4 regions of the Neobacillus sp. S1227 genome follow, and region 4 is predicted to be linked to each of the others. Evidence: predicted binding sites of a transcription regulator. Region 4 holds the regulator's gene; each other region holds the start of a gene.
What was found. Region 4 encodes Rex, which represses fermentation and respiration genes when NADH is low (regulators of the CRP and FNR family bind a similar motif). Its sites were predicted from a motif close to TTGTGAAATATTTCACAA; they were not measured.
Positions count from the first base shown of each region.

Region 1: the regulator Rex is predicted to act here: its motif matches at 3,047-3,064, upstream of nirB (nitrite reductase large subunit NirB).
Region 2: the regulator Rex is predicted to act here: its motif matches at 2,467-2,484, upstream of adhE (bifunctional acetaldehyde-CoA/alcohol dehydrogenase).
Region 3: the regulator Rex is predicted to act here: its motif matches at 1,785-1,802, upstream of ACZ5AE_RS18250 (formate/nitrite transporter family protein).

Region 1 is NZ_AP038276.1:2,496,306-2,501,145, forward strand. Features, by position in the region: gene ACZ5AE_RS12685 ((2Fe-2S)-binding protein) at 1-844, shown strand, start outside; gene nasC (assimilatory nitrate reductase catalytic subunit NasC) at 837-2,972, shown strand; gene nirB (nitrite reductase large subunit NirB) at 3,079-4,840, shown strand, end outside.
Region 2 is NZ_AP038276.1:1,675,744-1,680,583, reverse strand. Features, by position in the region: gene adhE (bifunctional acetaldehyde-CoA/alcohol dehydrogenase) at 1-2,345, opposite strand, end outside; gene ppc (phosphoenolpyruvate carboxylase) at 2,532-4,840, opposite strand, start outside.
Region 3 is NZ_AP038276.1:3,661,768-3,666,607, forward strand. Features, by position in the region: gene fdhF (formate dehydrogenase subunit alpha) at 1-653, opposite strand, end outside; gene ACZ5AE_RS18250 (formate/nitrite transporter family protein) at 912-1,727, opposite strand; gene larA (nickel-dependent lactate racemase) at 2,005-3,267, opposite strand; gene ACZ5AE_RS18260 (2-keto-3-deoxygluconate permease) at 3,505-4,473, opposite strand; gene ACZ5AE_RS18265 (glycerate kinase) at 4,581-4,840, opposite strand, start outside.
Region 4 is NZ_AP038276.1:253,870-258,709, reverse strand. Features, by position in the region: gene ACZ5AE_RS01435 (lysostaphin resistance A-like protein) at 146-868, shown strand; gene ACZ5AE_RS01430 (YdiK family protein) at 865-1,065, shown strand; gene ACZ5AE_RS01425 (DUF4395 domain-containing protein) at 1,271-1,696, opposite strand; gene ACZ5AE_RS01420 (redox-sensing transcriptional repressor Rex) at 1,850-2,503, opposite strand; gene moaC (cyclic pyranopterin monophosphate synthase MoaC) at 2,536-3,024, opposite strand; gene ACZ5AE_RS01410 (ABC-F family ATP-binding cassette domain-containing protein) at 3,188-4,840, shown strand, end outside.

The DNA.
Region 1 (4,840 bases), 2.2 Mb from region 4:
GAAAGAGGCTATTTTGGAGGCTGTTCAAAAGAATGGGTTAACAACCGTTGAACAAATAAAAACTTGCACAAAAGCAACTAGTTCTTGCGGAGGATGTAAACCGCTAGTGGAGGGTCTGCTTTCTTTCATTCAGGGTGATCCATTTGTTGAAGAAAATCTTTTAAAACCCTTTTGTTCTTGCACATCACTAACAGAAGAAGAAGTGGTTAAGGAGATGCAATTGAGGAGATTAACTTCTGTCCAAAAGGTAAGAGCGGATCTCAAATGGAAAAATGCAGCTGGCTGTGCAACCTGTACCCCAGCGATTCAATATTATTTAAGCATGATAGATCCGCAATATGAGAATAAACATACCAACATGCAAGGTAACATCAAAACTTTTATCAGTGAAAAAATATGTAACTGCGACTGGCATCCCGCTCCTCAAATAGCGGATGGCCTTCAAATGAAATTCGAATGGCTATTAACACCCTATCCTATAAAAATCGACATTACCCCATGTATGCATAATGTGGAGGTTCCAGTAACCAAGGATATTGGTCTGATTGGAATTGACAGGGGATGGGAAATTTATGTAGGCGGCAGCGGTGGGGGCGTCCCTCGAAGCGGAAAATTATTATGTATTGCAGGAACCAAGGAGGAAGCAATTGATATGGTTTCTGGTTTTATCCAATATTATAGAGAAACAGCCAATTACCGTGAGCGGACATGGCAATGGTTAGAACGAGCGGGCTTAATGCATGTAAGAGAAGTATTGTTTGAAGATGAGCTTCTCTCCCAACTGCTTAAAAGGCTGAGTGAGGATGAATCGAGAGGGAAGAAAAGGGTGGGCGTCCATGACTGAGTTATTATTAAAGTATTTTCGAACGAAGCAGCAGGAAGTGGAAAAGGAAAAAAGGTACGATACACAATGTCCATTTTGCAGCATGCAATGTAAGATGCAGCTGATTGAACAATCGATTGTTTCAAGGAAAAAATATATGACCGTCGGGAAAGATAATCCAACCTCCGAGGGCCGCTTATGCATGAAGGGTTCAAATGCCCATCAACATGCTTTCCATCGCGACAGGTTGAAATACCCGTTATTAAAAGTTAACGGGGAATTTGTCCGCATATCCTGGGAGGAAGCATTGAACCACATCAAAGAAAAGTTTACCCGAATTCAGGCGGAGGATGGTCTGAATGCCTTGTCCGTTTACGGGAGCGCGTCCATCACTAGTGAAGAAGCATACTTGCTGGGGAAATTTGCACGGGTAGCGTTAAAAACCAAATACATTGACTATAATGGCCGTTTTTGCATGTCTGCTGCAGCTTCCGCCGCCAACCAAACGTTTGGAATGGACAGAGGCTTCACTAACAGTTTGTCCGAAATTCCGTCAACAAAGTGCATTATTTTGGCAGGGACAAACATTGCCGAATGTCAGCCGACTATAATGCCGTATTTTGATAAGGCCAAACAAAATGGTGCATTTATCATAGCTATTGACCCGCGGGAAACAGCGACAACGAAATTGGCTGATTTACATTTACAGCTAAAACCGGGAACAGATGCCGTACTGGCCAACGGATTATTAAAGGTCATCATACAAGATGGCTATTTGGATCATGGGTTTTTAAAGGAGCGGGTAAATGGTTTTGAAGCTGTTAAAGACTATGTCCTCAGCTTGGACTTGGCCCGAATTGCAGAACAGACGGGTGTATCCGTCGAGCAAATTCGGACAGCGGCGAGAAAATTTGGAAAAGAAGAATCAGGAATGATTTTTACCGCCAGAGGGGTGGAGCAGCAAACGGACGGCTCTTTTGCTGTTCGTAATTTCCTGAATATTCTGCTTGTTACAGGGAAAATCGGAAAACCGAATTGCGGTTATGGAGCGATTACTGGTCAGGGAAATGGCCAAGGAGCAAGAGAACACGGTCAAAAGGCAGACCAGCTGCCCGGTTACCGCTCGATTGAGAATAAGGAGCACCGCGAATATATGGCCCACGTCTGGGGTATCCCTGTGGATGAATTGCCCCGAAAGGGAGTTTCAGCCTATGAAATGATGGAAAAAATTCATGAAGGTGAAATAACGGGAATGCTGCTCATGTGTTCCAACCCGATTGTTTCTAATCCGAATGCCGTTTTCGTAAAAGAAGCTCTAAAAAAATTAAAATTCTTCGTGGCAGTAGATTTATTTGTATCCGAGACTGCAAGATTAGCAGATTTAATTTTACCAAGTTCTTCTTATCTTGAAGATACAGGGACAATGACGAATGTAGAAGGCCGGGTAATGTTAAGGGAAGCGAGCTTTCCGTGTCCTGGAGAGGTGAAACATGATTGGGAGATTATTTGTGAAATCGCTAGAGTTCTAGGCAAAGGGAATTATTTTTCCTATGCATCACCGGAAGATATTTTTAATGAGTTACGAATCGCGAGCCGCGGCGGAATCGCTGATTATTTCGGGATAACATATGACCGTTTGAAACAGGAAGGCGGTGTGTTTTGGCCGTGTCCGGATGAATCAAGCAATGGGACAAATAGATTGTTTGAAACTGCTTTTGCCCATCCTGATGGCAAAGCGGGTATGGTGGTAGTGCCGAATGAATTGGCAACTTCTAAAGAAAAGGCAAACGAAGAGTATCCCTTATATCTAACAACAGGACGAGTCGTTTCGCATTATCTAACAGGTGTGCAAACAAGAAAAAGCCCGGCATTAGCGGCCAGAAACATTGAATCTTTTCTGGAAATACATCCTTCAACTGCGATGGCCTACGGAATTGGCGATGAAAGGTTGGTGAAAATTGAATCTAGAAGGGGGAGTATCGTTGTAAGAAGCAAATGGTCGGAAACAATACGTCCGGATACGGTGTTTGTTCCTTTCCATTGGGCGGATTCACAAAATGTGAACATACTCGTATCAAAGGAACTGGATCCGATTTGCAAAATGCCAGGTTATAAAGTGAGTGCCGTTCGAGTTAGTCCGCTTGTTTGAATGAAAGATTTAATTCAAAAACTGCGTTAGAAAACCTCACATGAATGGTAACAAGTTGAAAAGGGTGTGATATATTTTAAAAAACTACACAAGGAGGGAATGCCAGGTGGAAAAGAAAAAGCTCGTTTTAGTCGGGAATGGCATGGCTGGTATTAAGACCATTGAAGAAATCCTACGTGTTTCAAATGAATTGTTTGAGATTACTATTTTCGGAAGTGAGCCGCATCCGAATTATAATAGAATTTTGCTCTCAAAGGTTCTGCAGGGCGATACAAGTGTTAAAGATATAACGTTAAATGACTGGGCCTGGTATAGTAATCATAATATTCAATTATATACAGGAGAATCAGTAATCAAAATTGATCATTGCAGGAAAACAGTCATTACAGATAAAGGCAGGATAGAGCCTTATGATGAATTAATTTTGGCAACGGGTTCACTACCTTTCATCCTTCCAATACCCGGAAAAGATATAGAAGGGGTAACCGCCTTTCGTGATATCAAGGACACAGAAGTCATGCTGGAGGCATCCAAACAATTTAAAAAGGCAGCAGTAATTGGAGGCGGCCTGCTCGGGCTAGAAGCGGCAAGGGGACTATTAAACTTAGGAATGGATGTTACGGTCATCCATCTTGCCCCTTATCTGATGGAACGCCAATTAGACCCAACAGCCGGGAAACTGCTCCAAACAGAATTAGAAAAACAAGGCGTGAACTTTTTATTAGAAAAACAAACACAGGAAATCTTAGGAGAAGAACGGGTAAATGGATTGAGATTCAGTGATGGGACGGAGCTTGAAGCGGACTTAGTGGTGATGGCAGTTGGGATTAAACCGAATGTTGAGCTGGCAAAAGAAAGCGGGCTGCTTGTCAATCGCGGCATTGTTGTCAATGATTATATGGAAACGAATATCCCTCATATTTATGCGGTTGGCGAGTGCGCAGAACATAACGGAATTGCTTATGGTTTAGTGGCACCTTTGTATGAACAAGGAAGAGTATTAGCCAAACAAATCTCTGGGGTTAGAACGGAACCGTATAAAGGCTCTATTTTATTTACTCAGTTAAAGGTTTCGGGTGTTGAAGTTTTTTCAGCCGGAGACTTTTATGAGGAGGAAGACAAAAAAGCCATCAAAGTCTTTGATGAACAAGATAACATTTATAAGAAAATTGTCTTACGAGGAGATCAAATTGTCGGTGCTGTCCTATTTGGTAACAGCAGCGAAGGAAACCGTTTAGTTTCCATGATTCAAAAGGAAACGGACATTTCCGATTTAACAAAAGTGTCCATTTTAAACCAAACAGGTGAAGGTCATGGAGACAGTTTGACAGCTGCGATGAGCAATGAAGAAATTATTTGCGGCTGTAATGGAGTGTCGAAAGGTACTATCATCGAAGCGATTCAGGAAAAAGGATGCTCGACAGTCAATGCTATTAAGGAATGTACGAGTGCATCGCGTTCCTGCGGAGGCTGCAAACCACTTGTAGCAGAGATTTTACAGATTACCTTAGGATGCGAGGCTGATGTCTCTTTACAAAAAGAACCGATGTGCAGCTGTACATCACTATCAAGAGATGAAGTGATTGAAGAAATTAAAACAAAAGGGTTGACCCACATAAAAGAAATTATGTTTGTTCTAGGGTGGAGCACAGAAGAAGGATGCTCAAAATGTCGTCCTGCTCTGAATTACTATTTAGGAATGGTTAATCCAACCGGTTATGAAGATGAAAAGCAATCGCGTTTTGTGAATGAGCGTATGCATGCGAATATTCAAAAAGACGGAACATATTCAGTCGTTCCAAGGATGTATGGAGGAGTGACGAATTCACATGACCTAAGACGGATTGCAGACGTGGTTGATAAATATG
Region 2 (4,840 bases), 1.4 Mb from region 4:
ATTTCCGCATAACGTACATCTGCAATAAAGTGTTCATATTTAGGGAAAGTCATTAATTTATTTGGCTTCATCGCGTTAAAGCGGATGACATGCGGCAGCATGATGGCATTGGCCCGTCCATGAGGAATATTAAATTCCGCACCGATGACATGAGCAAGGCTGTGATTAATACCTAAGAAAGCATTGCCAAATGCCATACCTGCAATTGTTGCCGCATTATGCATTTTTTCACGGGCAAGTTCATCACTGCCATCCCTGTATGCCCTAGGCAGATATTCAAAGACCAGCTGAATAGCCTTCATTGCAAGTCCATCCGTATAATCATTGGCCAGAACCGAGACATAGGCTTCAATCGCATGTGTTAATACATCCATACCCGTATCAGCTGTTACATAATTAGGAACAGTCATGACAAACTGTGGATCGATAATGGCAACGTCTGGTGTCAGTTGTGCATCAACCATTGGATATTTGATATTTGCCTTTTTATCTGAAATAACGGAAGCGGATGTTACCTCGGATCCTGTACCAGATGTGGTTGGTATTGCAATAAAATTCGCCTTAGTTCGAAGAGCCGGGAATTTAACCACTCGCTTGCTCGGATCAAAGAATTTATGCGTCAGGCTCTTGAAATCTGTGTCGGGGTGTTCATAAAACATCCACATAGCTTTGGCAGCATCCATGACCGAACCTCCGCCAAGGGCGATAATACAATCAGGCTGGAACTTTTTCATCCGTTCTGCACCGGCCATTACTGTTTCAATACTTGGGTCCTGCTCAACCTCCCAGAAAATATCACAAAGAACATTGTTCGGATTCTTTTTTAAATAATATTGCACCTTATCAACGAAGCCATTTTTTAGCGGGCTGGGACTAGTCACAATAAACGCTTTTGAAATACCGGGAACGGCGGCAAGTGTTTGAACCGAATTCTTCTCAAAGAAAATCTGTGATGGAACTTTAAACCACTGAGTCATATTTCTTCTACTGGCTACTTTTTTAATATTGAGTAAATTTGCAGCTCCCACATTTTGTGACACAGAGTTCCCTCCATATGTTCCGCATCCGATGGTTAAGGACGGTAATGATGTATTATAGATGTCGCCGATTGCCCCGTGTGTGGATGGTGTATTGACAATAATCCGGCCGGCTTTCATTCTTAGAGAGAATGTATCAATCACATCCTGATTGGAAGTGTGAATCGCAGCCGAATGCCCGAGTCCGCCATATTCAAGTGTCTCTTCAGCAACAAGGAGTCCTTCCGCAAAACTATCGACTTTGTAGCAGGCTAAAATCGGGCTTAATTTTTCACAGGATAGTGGATACTTCGGTCCCACACCTTCTAACTCGGCAATTAAAATCTTTGTATTGACCGGCACATTGATTCCAGCCATTTTTGCAATTAAATAAGCAGGAAGACCGACAATCATTGGGTTAAGCTCTTTTGTTTTCTGATCGATTGCGGCGCGTTCGAGCAATTGCTTTTCTTCCCCATTGAGAAAATAGCAGTGATTAGCGATCAATTCCCGTCTTACTTCGTCAAAAATTTCTTGATCTATGATAAGAGCTTGTTCGGAAGCACAAATCATACCGTTATCAAAGGTTTTTGACAGAATTAAGTCATTGACTGCACGTTTAATGTTTGCCGTTTTTTCAATATAACAAGGTACATTTCCAGCTCCAACGCCCAGTGCAGGCTTTCCGGAGCTATAGGCTGCCTTCACAAGATTCGGGCCGCCGGTTGCAAGGATGAGTGATATCTTCGGATGTTTCATTAGGGCCTGAAAGGCTTCATGAGAAGGCACCTCTATCCACTGGATTGAATTCTTAGGTGCTCCAGCCCTTTCGGCAGCTTCCCTAAGGAGCTCGGCTGCAATTGTACAGCATTTTTGAGCAAATCGAGGAAATGCAAAGATGATTGGGTTTCTGGTTTTAAGTGAAATCAACGATTTAAAAATGACTGTTGATGTCGGATTAGTAATGGGGATAACACCGGCAATGACACCAACCGGCTCAGCCATTTCGACCATACCTTCATGATCATTTTCGGAAATCACACCAACCGTTTTCATATTTTTAATGTTGTTGTAAATCATTTCAGTTGCAAACATGTTTTTAAAAACTTTGTCTTCGTAAACCCCTCTTTGTGTTTCTTTTACTGCAAGTTTGGCTAAATACTTATGGTTTTCAAGTGCGGCAAGAGCCATCTGTTTAACAATTTCGTCCACCATTTCCTGTGTATAACAGCGGTATTCTTTCAGTGCTTTCGCTCCGTTATTGGCTAATTCGTCAATCATTGCATAAACCTGATTTTTCTCCTGCAAAATTTTTTCTTTTACAGCCATGTAGACATCCCTCCGGTAATATGAATTATGGAATCACTCCTTTTCCCCTCAAAATAAATATAGCACGTGACTTTTTTTGATTTTGTCGAATTTTGCGATAAAATGAATGAACAGCCATTCATTTTATAAAAGTTCACAAAAAATTCAAAAAAGCCACATACCTTAAATAGGTCTGTGGCCCAAAAATCAACCTGTATTACGCAAACCGGCCGAGATCCCGCTAATGGTTAAGAGAACTTCCGTCAAAATAGCAGCGTCAGGCTCGTCCTGTTTTCTAAGTTCTTTTATTAATTCGACCTGAAGGAAATTAAGTGGGTCGACATACGGATTACGGCGGAACACCGATTCTTTTATGTTCGGAGTATGGTCGAGTAATTCTTGGTCCCCTGTAATTTTCAAAAGAATCGCTTTTGTTTTCTCATATTCCTCGAATATATTTGTAAAAATTCTTTCAGCAATCGTTTTATCTTCAACAAGTGTTAAATATTCTTTAGCAGTTGTAATATCAGCCTTCATAAGAGCCATTTGAAGATTATCAATCGTTGATTGGAAGAAAGGCCAGTTCAGATACATTTCCTTTAGGAGCTTTAGGTTTTGCTCACTGCCTGAAGCAAAAGCTTCCAGACCTGTTCCTGCAGCATACCACCCCGGAAGAAGCTGTCTGCTTTGGGTCCAAGCAAAAACCCACGGAATAGCTCGCAAGTCCTCAAAGCGCCCTTGGTTTTTGCGGCTCATTGGTCTTGAGCCGATGTTTAGAGCACCTACTTCCCTTAGTGGTGTTGCAGATTGAAAATAGGTAAGGAAATCAGGATCCTCAAAGACAAGAGATTGATATTTAGCAAGAGCAGCATTTGATATTTCTTCAATTGCTGTTTCCCATGAGACCTCCCGCACTTCTCCCTCTTCCCTAACATGGGCTGCTGCAAGTATCAGGGTCGATACAGCCTGCTCCAAGCTTCTGTAGGCGATGTCCTCAAGCAGGTATCGGGAAGACAAAACCTCACCCTGCTCGGTTATTTTCACGCCGTCACCTATAGTTTCAGCCGGCTGTGATAAAAGGCTCTTATTTAAAGGACCGCCGCCGCGGCCTAAAGAACCACCGCGGCCATGAAAGAATTTCAGGCTGATTTGATATTTTTTCGCCATTTCATGAATTTCAACCTGTGCCTTGTAAAGCTTCCAGTTGGCCGTCAGCGTGCCCCCGTCCTTACTGCCATCTGAATAGCCAAGCATAATCTCCTGCTGATTGCGCAGGCTTTGTAAATGATTGCGGTAAACTGGCATATTGAAAAGTTTCTCCATGATGAGTGAACCAGCGGTTAGATCATCAATAGTCTCCAATAGCGGCGCAACATTTAAATGGCTTGTCAATGTCCCGTCCGCATGAAGACGATATAGTCCAGCTTCTTTCGCTAAAACTAAAACCTCTAATAAATCGCTCGGTGATTGGGTCATGCTTACCAGATATACAGTAATCGCTCTTTGTCCAAATTCCTCATGAGCGTCTTTAATCATCTGAAACACTTTAATCATTTCCTGTGTTTCGATAGAGTAATCCTCATGTAATAATAGGAGCGGCCGAGGATCGAGGAGAATCTTCTGCAGTATTTCCAATTTTTCAGTTTCACTGAGGGCTGCATAGGTTTCAGTTATGCCGACTTTTCCAAGTATTTCAGTTATTGCGGACTCATGCTCTCCGCTATGATTTCGAATATCAAGTGTGGCTAAATGGAAACCAAACAGTTGGACCTGACGAATCAATTTTTCAATGATGCCTAGTTCATGGCGGGCAGGATGATGCTGCTTTAAGCTTCTTTTTATTAAATACAGATCATCAAGCATTTCTTCCGCCCTGCCGTAGCCTATTTCTGATTTCCCGGTTTGCTTTACCCGCTCAATCATAATAGCGAAGGCGCGTCGGTAAACCTCAGCTTGAACAGGCCATTTTTTATCTTCTGTCAAATAGAGATCTTCTTTTTCCCCAATATATTTCAGCAGTTCTTCGCTGACCTTTACCCTTGAGGTGGAATGGCTGTAGCGTTTCATTAAATCTACTAAAACATTTTTATATTTTTTCAAGACAAGACGCCTTTGCCGGCCTAATGTTTCCCAGGTTACATCATGGGTCACATTCGGATTCCCATCCCGATCCCCGCCAATCCATGAGCCGAACCGCAAGAAATTTGGAACATCCCAAGAGGTTTCAGGATAATACTTCTCCAAACTATCTGATACTTCTTTATGGATATCAGGTAGGACCTCAAATAATGTTTGATCAAAATAATACAGCCCATTTCTTACCTCATCCATTACGGTTGGTTTATTTTGCCGCAATTCATCAGTTTGCCAAAGAATGGCGACTTCATTAAACAAGCTTTCTTCGAGCTTTTTTTGCTCTCTGTTTGAAAGCAGTGGATGATCAAGTTTTTTTAGAATTTCAGCAATTCGCTGTTGTATTTCAAGAATGGAGCGCTTTGCAGCCTCTGTTGGATGTG
Region 3 (4,840 bases), 2.4 Mb from region 4:
ATGAATCCGGCATTTCCAAGCATCGATTTTTCCATTAAGGCATTACATGGACAAACCGTGACACACTGTCCACAGGAAACGCAGGAAGATTCATTGATACTTTTTCCCCCATCCCACAACACACGAGGCTGCTGGCGCTCCCAGTCAATCGTCAATGTTTCATTGACCTGCAGGTCCTGACAGGTTTCCACGCAGCGTCCGCACAAGATACATTGGTCCGGGTCATAACGGTAAAATGGATGGGACATATCCACTTCATATCCCTTTGAGCGGTGGGGACGAGTTTGATGTTCGACTCCCATCATTTCCGCTGTATTATGGACACGGCAATTGCCGTTGTTATTGTCGCAGACTGTACAGTACAATAAGTGATTTTCCAAAATCCGGTCCATCGCTTCTTCCTGCGCCTTTTTCGCCACCTCAGATGCTGTCAGGATATTCATCCCTTCCTCCATGACAGTCGAACAGGCCCGCATAATCGTGCCGTTCACCTCACACATACAGGTATCACAGCTTTGGACTGGACCAAGAATTTCTGAATAACAAACATGTGGATGCTGGATATCCTGTGAAATAAGGTAATCCAAGATTCGAGTTCCCGCCTCAATCTCACGCGCGGTTCCATTAATAAACACATTCACTTTTTCCGACAAAATACGTCCCTCCTAAACACAAAAAACCCCCATAAAACAGTTGCTATACCTAATTGGTATAAACCGTTTCATGGGGGGAGAATTTCTGAGCATATTTTTTATATACTAGCGATCATTCCCGCCATATTATCTGTGACAAGCAGGAAATCAAAGCAACAACTGTTACCTGATTTCAATGCCTTCTTCACTAATTTTAACATTAACACTATGAATATATCATAAATTTATATTTTTTGCGAACTAAAGCAAGTTAGATTGTTAAACGGCCTTTTTTATGTTGTTTAATGCATGTGAAGCATTAGTCCGTAATGTCTCTTTATATACCATCCAGTAGATCAAGGCGACGAAAATTCCTCCGCCAATGGCATTGCCAATAAATACCGGTACAAAGTTACTAAAATAATCGGTCCAGCTGAGGCTGCCGGCAAAAATGGCGGCTGGAATCACGAACATATTGGCCACGACGTGCTGGAAACCGATTGCAACGAATCCCATGATAGGGAACCAAATTGCAAACATCTTTCCACCAATGTCTTCAGCACCAAATGCCATCCACACCGCCAAACAGACCAGCCAGTTACAGCCGACTGCAGAAATTAATGCTTGAACAAAAGTTTCGCCTGTTTTTGCTTGGGCGATTGCCACTGTTTTTTCCAAAAATGGTCCTGTTTCTGTCAAGCCCACCACATGGCCAAAGAAGTAAGCTACAAAGATAGCACCGACAAAGTTACTAACAACAATCAGCAGCCAATTCCTCATTAGTTGCAGGATTGTTGCCCGCTTAGCCAATACTGCCATCGGCAAGGCCATCATATTTCCCGTGAGCAGTTCGCCGCCGGCAATAATAATCAGCATGAGGCCGACCGGAAAAACCGAAGCGCCGAGAAATGAGCCGAATGACCCCCATTCTTTTGGCAAGTTGCCAATTACACGTATGTCTAATAGAAAGCCCAATGCTATAAACGCTCCTCCTAAGAAACCTAACAGCAGGGCATGACGAATCGGCATTACTGCTTTTTTCGCGCCAGCTTCAACTACTTTTCGGGCAATTTGATCAGGATTATGAAATGCCATATATTTTCCTCCATTATGTATTTTTTCAATAAAAATAGCCCACCATAAAGCGGTTTCATGCAAACAAATTCACATAAACCGTTTATGATGGGCTAATATCTAAGCATTTAAAAATACTAGAAATCCTTCCCGCCAACTATAAAAATAGAATAACAGAATGAAAGTGCGACATCATGTTACATTTCATCAATGAACATTCTATTTCTAATAACATTTTATAAGATAACATATTTGTTATTTTTTGTGAACATTTTGTGACTTTTTTTATTTCAAACTACTACTCTTCAACATATGGAATTGTCAGCGGCCCTAGCGGTAAGACAGCCACAGTCATGTTTTCTCCATATGCCTGTTTAAGTTCTTCAAGTGTTTTCTCAATATTATGTGTTGGTTTAAGCATGGCACCCTTGACTTGTTCGTCTGTTAGCTTCGAATAGACGTAAACATCTGACCAAACTTGGATTACCGCCTGTTTTTGCACCTGCCATTGGTCAAACATTTTAAATTCAGGATTGTTGATCAGGTCAAGTAAGCCTTGCGGACTGTCTGCGAACTCAAAGATTTTTGCATAATTCCCATGACTTGGCAGTCCATCAGAGCATTCTGAAGCAACAATAATGGCCCCGCCTTTTTTAACAATCTTTTGTGCAGCGCTCATCCCTTTGACGGCCTGATAAAGATTCTGGTCCAACGGATATCCAGAATTGGAGGTAATGACTACATCAAACCGCTCATCACATCGGACCATAGCATGTTCCTTTACAAAAGCACATCCCTTGTCATGGGCTTCGTATAACTCTCCTGCAAATACGTTTGTGATTTCTTTTTCTTTATTCAGTGTAACATTTAACATAAAGTGTGGTTTACAAAGTCCATTGATTTCCCTTGTCATGTCCTGGACTGGGTTATTGACCATATTTCCCCATGTTGACAGCGGGTCGCCGATCATTCTGGCATTGTGGAAGGTCATAATCGTATCAATCCCGGCAATGCCTGGCATGATTCCTTTTGGCCCTCCGGAGAATCCAGCAAAAAAGTGAGGTTCAATAAATCCAGTTACAATCCGGAAATCGGCTTCGACATAGTCTTTATTGAGATACACATCACAGCCAAATTTGCTTCGTCCGATGTTTACCTGGGTGCTTTTATCATGACAGTTATTATTGATGATTCGGATATTATCGACAACCCATTCACCGAGCATTTGCACAAACTCTTCTCTGGTCTGATCGCGATGAGTCCCTGTTCCATTGATGACAACAAAATTCTCCAATGGAACGTGGCTTAATTCTTCAATTAATAACGGGACAAGAATATGGTTCGGGGTTGGTCTGGTAATATCGCTGATTGCAATGGCAACCGTATCTGTAGACTTGACCATCTCTTTTAAGGACGGGGTTCCAATTGGGTTCCTTAATGCTTGTTTAATCGCTTCCCGTTCATTTTCCATCGCAGGCAGATCTTTTGGTTCTACAACAAATGAATGATCAGGGACTTCAATTTCAAGTCCGTTTTGGCCGTACAACAGGTTTGTTTTCATGTCTATACACTCTCTTTCGCAAATGTTTTCAGGAAATGCTATCGTGCTGCCAGTTAGGTCGGCATTTCAAACTATTTATCTCCATTTAGGAGAAGACACCCTAACTGCCAAACCCCTGAGATCGCTCTCAGGGGTTTATCGTTGCTTTACATTGCCTTTTGTTAAACACCTTAAAGCATAATTAATGCTGATCAAGTATTAATCCATATTGAATAACGGATGATTTTCCAGATATCGTTAACTTGCTCTGTTCACTTGAAGTTTAAATTGCTCTTTTTTCTTAAGTCTATTTGCATACCATGCAGTAACAATTGGACATAAAATTGCTGTTACAATGACGCTCGCTGCTACCATGATTGTTGCAGACCCAGCAACCTCTGCATAAGCAGGGTTGGCAGCAGCAACGGCAGCAGGAACACCAGCAGCATTACCTGCAGTGGTAGCGGCGGCTAGTCCTGCAATTCCATTTCCGCCTGTCAATTTGTCTACAACGAATAAAGCTGAACCAGTAATAACTACAACACCAATACCTAATAAAATTCCTGTTAAACCGGCAGTTGCGACTTTGTTGAAATCCAGCCCGGCGCCAAGTCCAAATGCGAAGAAAGGGATTAAAACAGGAGCTGCTTTTCCGAAAAACTCACGGCAATCCGGATCCAAGTTTCCAATAATCATCCCTAAAACCATTGGTAAAATCGCGCCAACCATCGTTTGCCATGGGAAACCAGCAAGGCCGGCAAGACCTAGAGAAACCATTGTCAAGAAAGGACCGGACTCAAGTGACATGATAGAGTATGCACCGGCATCCTCAGCTTTACCGAATTGGCCCATCAACGCCATGTACATACCACCATTTGTATCATTCATGGAAGCAACAATCGCCAATACTGACAATCCTCCAAGGACCATTCCATTACCGATAAACTGTGCCGCTATGATACCGATTATGGCTGCCACACCAATTTTGGTTAATAGTAACGCGCCGCCCTTCTTGGCGATGTAAGGTGTAGCTTTAAAACTTAAGGTTGTACCCATGCAGAAGAAGAATACTGCTAGTATTGGCATTGCTCCTCCCCAAAGTGCCCCGGTGAATGACCCGAAAAAAGTAGGAGTGCCTGGGAATAGCGTGTTTAGTGTTGCACCAATGAGCAGGGGGAACAGCATCATCGAACCAGGAATTCTATCAAGTGTAGCTTTGATTTTCATAGATTTAAAGCTCCTCTCTAGGATAATATTAATTACTTGCAATGACAAACACTAAAGTGAATCTTCGAAAAGCAATTGAACTTAGAATTATCAACTGATTTTACTTTTTAACCATTCTTAACTTGGTTTTCAATCAGCTTCTTCTGATAAAAAAACGATCGAACGATTTGCTCTGCGGCAAATTCTGTTAATTCTCCTGCATTTTCCATTGCCTCATTTAAATCCATCGGGCGATTAATAATACTCTGAACGCTTACAACGCCATATTGATAAAGCGCATCAATACCCTTACCAACAGAACCTGCCAGAATGATTGTAGGTATATTTTTTAATTGTGCAACCTGTGCCACTCCCATTGGAGTTTTAC
Region 4 (4,840 bases):
AGTATGGATAAAATACAATTTTCCTATTCAATATTTTTCAAAGCAAGTATTCAAAATTGAAACTAATTTGTTATTAAAGGTAGAATGAAGAATAGTGATTGATTACATTTCGATTGGAAAAACTAGATTGAAAAGGAGTAATGATTTGAAAAAGGAATACTGGATTGTCCTTATTGTTTATATTGCCATGCAGCTCTCCAGCTTTGCCGGGATTCCAGCATTTATGTTTGGATTTCGCCTTTTTGGATGGAGTCAGGAATTTGTGGTGCCGGTTTGGCTGATCACTAGTTTCACCCTTGCCTTTCTCCTCATTCTTGTTATCCTAAGAAAAGAAATGCAGCCTGGAGTCCATAGTAAAAGAAACACTTCCATCGGGCATTCGATAATGTGGGCGATTTTAGGGGTTTTCCTTGCTCTTTTTGCCCAATATGCGGCTGCCATCATTGAGCGCCTTATTGGGATTGAATTGGGCTCTAAAAATACACAGGAAATCCTCACGATAATTAATGCCTTTCCATTAGCCATTCTTGTAACGAGTATTATCGGCCCGATTTTAGAGGAAATTGTGTTTCGAAAAATTATCTTTGGGGCTTTTTATAAACGGTTTAATTTCTTTATTTCTGCGCTAATCAGCTCGGTGATCTTTGCGCTTGTCCATATGGAGCCTGAGCATCTGCTTATTTACTCGGCGATGGGCTTTACCTTTGCTTTTCTTTATGTAAAAACTAAACGGATCCTGGTGCCGATTTTCGCCCATGTATCTATGAACACGATGGTCGTCCTTGTTCAGTCGGTTTATAAGGATGACATTGAGCGGCTGATGCGTGAGGCAGAGGCAGTTCAAAACTTTATCGGAGGATTTCTATGAGACGTTCACCTTTGTTTTCCGGTTTGATTTATTTAATACTTGGGGCCCTGTTCACCTATTTTGCCATCGATGATGTTCAAAACAATGGCTGGGGCTTCTTTAGTTACCTTTTGGTCATCCTGGCCACCTTTGACTTTGGATCAGCCTTAAAGATGATTGTTTTTCATTTTAAATATAAGGGGCAAATGAAGAAATGAGGCTGTCACATAAACAGCCTCTTTCTTATTAATCTCCGGTTTCCTTTAGCGCATTCTGTTGATAGGTTTTAAAGAATACATCACAGAACGCCCTCGACAAGGTCAACACAATACCGACCGCAACTGCAATCCCCTTATCCTTAGGACTAGGTAAAATGTAAGCAAAAAAACAAAAAAAGAGGCTGAATAATTCAGACCTCTAACTTTATTGGTTCGCCCTTTTATAACGGTATTGGTTCCACTGATAATGAATAAAACATCCGATGCAAAATCCAAGTATCGCGATAAAGGCGGCCACAGCAACCATAACCGTAAATATATAGCCTACAGTATTCCATCCCAGCAGGAATCCTGCAAATCCAATTCCCAAACACGATACGGCAATTTTTTGATTAAATTGCTGCTGCTCCCAATCCTCCGGTATATAAGCCTTTGGATCCTTTCTTAAAAACAGTTTTGCTATTTGCATAATCGGATTAAATCCGAATAAAAGACCAAACATACCGGCACTAAACGGCACTAACAAAAACCATTCCTGTCCGGATAACCATGTTAACACAACACTTATAACAATCACCCACTGGTTTGTTTTCACTAACGGCCGTGGGATTGAGCGAACTGTTTTTGTCATTTTAATCCCAACCTTCCCTATTGGATTACAATACTTATTTGTAAATTCATTTTACCCGCTTTAACTTCTTTTGTATAGTGAGCTGTATAGGAAAAATGTTTCCAAACGAAAAATGGGCCTCTCACCTATTTTGGCGAGAAGCCCATTTATTATTTATTCTTCAACTACTTCGCTTGGATAATGCTTTAAAAAGTAAACAAGTGACTGCAGCTCCACCGCCAAGTCAATATGATGCACGCGGATAGATGGAGGGACATTCAGTCTTGCTGGTGTAAAGTTTAAAATCCCTTTTACCTTCGTATTCACTAGCTTGTCTGTGATTTGCTGAGCAACCGGAGCCGGCACCGTCAAAATCGCCACCGAAATATTTTCCTCGATCAAATACTGCTCTAAATCATCCATCGAATAAACGGGAACATTGCCTATTGAACCGCCGATTTTTCCGGGATCCACATCGAAGGCGCAAGAGATTTTTGTGTTATTATTTTTTAAAAAATTGTAATGTAAAAAAGCAGTGCCGAGATTACCCACCCCGATTAACGCTACCTTTGTTAATTCATCCTGATCAAGAGTTTTCCGGAAAAACGATAACAAATAGTTTACGTTATAACCGTACCCTTTTTTTCCAAGGGCACCAAAATAAGAGAAATCCCTGCGAATTGTTGCCGAATCGACCTTTACTGCTTCACTTAATTCTGCAGATGACACCCTTTGCTTGCCAGAAGAATGAAGGTTTTGTAAAAATCGATAATATAAGGGCAGACGCTTTGCTGTTGCCTGTGGTATTTTCATCGTTTCATTGGACATATTTCTCCCACCCTTCAATATTAATAGATATATTAGATTTCTCTTCTAAAATCACCGTTTTTGCCGCCAGTTTTTTCCACCAAAAAGGTTGGTCCGATCACCATCCCTTTATCAACTGCCTTGCACATATCATAAACGGTTAGGGCACAAGCAGAGGCGGCTGTTAGCGCTTCCATCTCAACCCCCGTACTGCCTTTAGTTTTAACTGATGCAGCAATATGCAGTGTATATTGTTCCTGCCCGGCCTGCTCCCAGAAAAAATTAATATTGATACCTGTTAATGGAATTGGGTGGCACATTGGAATGATATCCCATGTCTTTTTCGCCGCCATCACCGCAGCAACCTGGGCAACTGCTAAGACATCGCCCTTTTTCATTTCGTGGTTTGTGATTTTTTCATAAATTTCAGAGCTTACTGTTATGCTGGACTGGGCAACTGCCGTGCGTGCCGTTTCTGGCTTATCGCTGACATCAACCATCTTGGCCCTGCCTTCTTCATTAAAATGAGTAAATTCAGCCATATAAGAAATCCTCCTACAAAAAATAATACAATATTTTTATGTCCATGTGTGTGAAACTTTGAACTATCAGTATATTTTTTTATAATTCCATTAAAAATTTCACTTCATTGCCGACAATCGGTTAATACGGTACACTATTCGTAAGGTATTAGAGGTGAAAAAAATGATTTTATTACAGGTTAATCAACTACAAAAATATTATGGTGCTGAACTTATTTTATCGAATATAAAACTAGAATTACAAACCCGTGACCGTGTTGCCCTTGTCGGACGGAATGGAGCGGGGAAATCAACGTTATTGAAAATCATCGCCGGCGAAATAGGTTATGACGGCGGGGAAATCATCAAACCAAAGGATGTTACCGTTGGTTATTTGGCGCAAAATACGGGTTTGGAGTCCAATTTGTCCATTTGGGAGGAAATGCTGACGGTTTTTGAGAACCTGCAAGCGATGGAAAAATCGCTCCGGAAGCTGGAACAGCAAATGGCTGACCCTGCTGTTTTCGGAGACCCAGAAAAATACAAACGAGTATTAAAGGAATATGATGAATTGCAAGTTAAATTTAAAGAGCAAGGCGGCTATCAGTATGAGGCCGATATCCGCTCTGTATTGCATGGGTTAAATTTTTCTGACACGACGTTAATGATTTCAAGTCTAAGCGGCGGACAAAAAACGCGTCTCGCGCTAGGCAAACTGCTGCTGACAAGACCTGATATTTTAATTTTGGACGAACCTACCAACCATTTGGATATCGAAACCCTTTCCTGGCTGGAGCAATATCTGCAGGGTTATGAAGGCGCAATTTTAATTGTTTCGCATGACCGCTATTTTTTGGATAAAGTCGTCACTGAGGTATATGAACTATCACGCCGCCTGATTCAGCGATTTACCGGTAATTATAGCTCTTATCTTGAACAGAAAGCCGCCAATTATGAACGCGACATGAAGCTTTATGAAAAGCAGCAGGAGGAAATTTCTGCTTTAAAGGATTTCATTCAGCGCAACATCGCACGGGCCACAACTACTAAGCGGGCGCAAAGCCGGCGAAAGAAGCTTGAAAAAATGGAAATCTTGGACCGGCCATCAGGGGATGAAAAATCCGCTTCCTTCTCATTTGAAATTGAGCGGCAAAGCGGCAATGATGTACTTACTGTTGATTCGGTTGCTGTCGGCTATGATGGCGAGAAGGTTTCCGAGGATATTTCCTTTCGTGTGTATAAAGGCGACAGTATTGCCCTTGTCGGCCCTAACGGAATCGGGAAGTCGACCCTTTTAAAAACTATAATTAAAAAGCTTCCCGCTTTGGCTGGTACCATTCAATACGGGACCAATCTATCCATCGGCTATTACGATCAAGAACAAGCCAACCTAACCTCCAATAAACGCGTCTTAAACGAGCTATGGGATGAATATCCACTGAAACCGGAAAGGGAAATCCGTACGGTGCTTGGGAATTTCTTATTTTCCGGTGACGATGTGCTTAAAAACGTTTTGTCATTAAGCGGCGGCGAAAAAGCCCGCCTAGCCCTTGCCAAGCTAATGCTCGAGAAAGCAAATTTATTAATATTGGACGAACCTACCAACCATTTGGATTTAGACAGCAAGGAAGTTCTTGAGAATGCTTTAATTGATTATCCTGGTACTATTTTGTTCGTCTCACACGACCGTTATTTTATTAACAGAATCGCAACCAAGGTTTTAGAATTGAGCCCCGAGGGCAGCACAGAATACCTTGGCGACTACGATTATTATGTGGATAAAAAGCTGGAGCAGGAAGAACTTACAGCCCTTGCATTGGCTGCCTCCCAGAAGAAG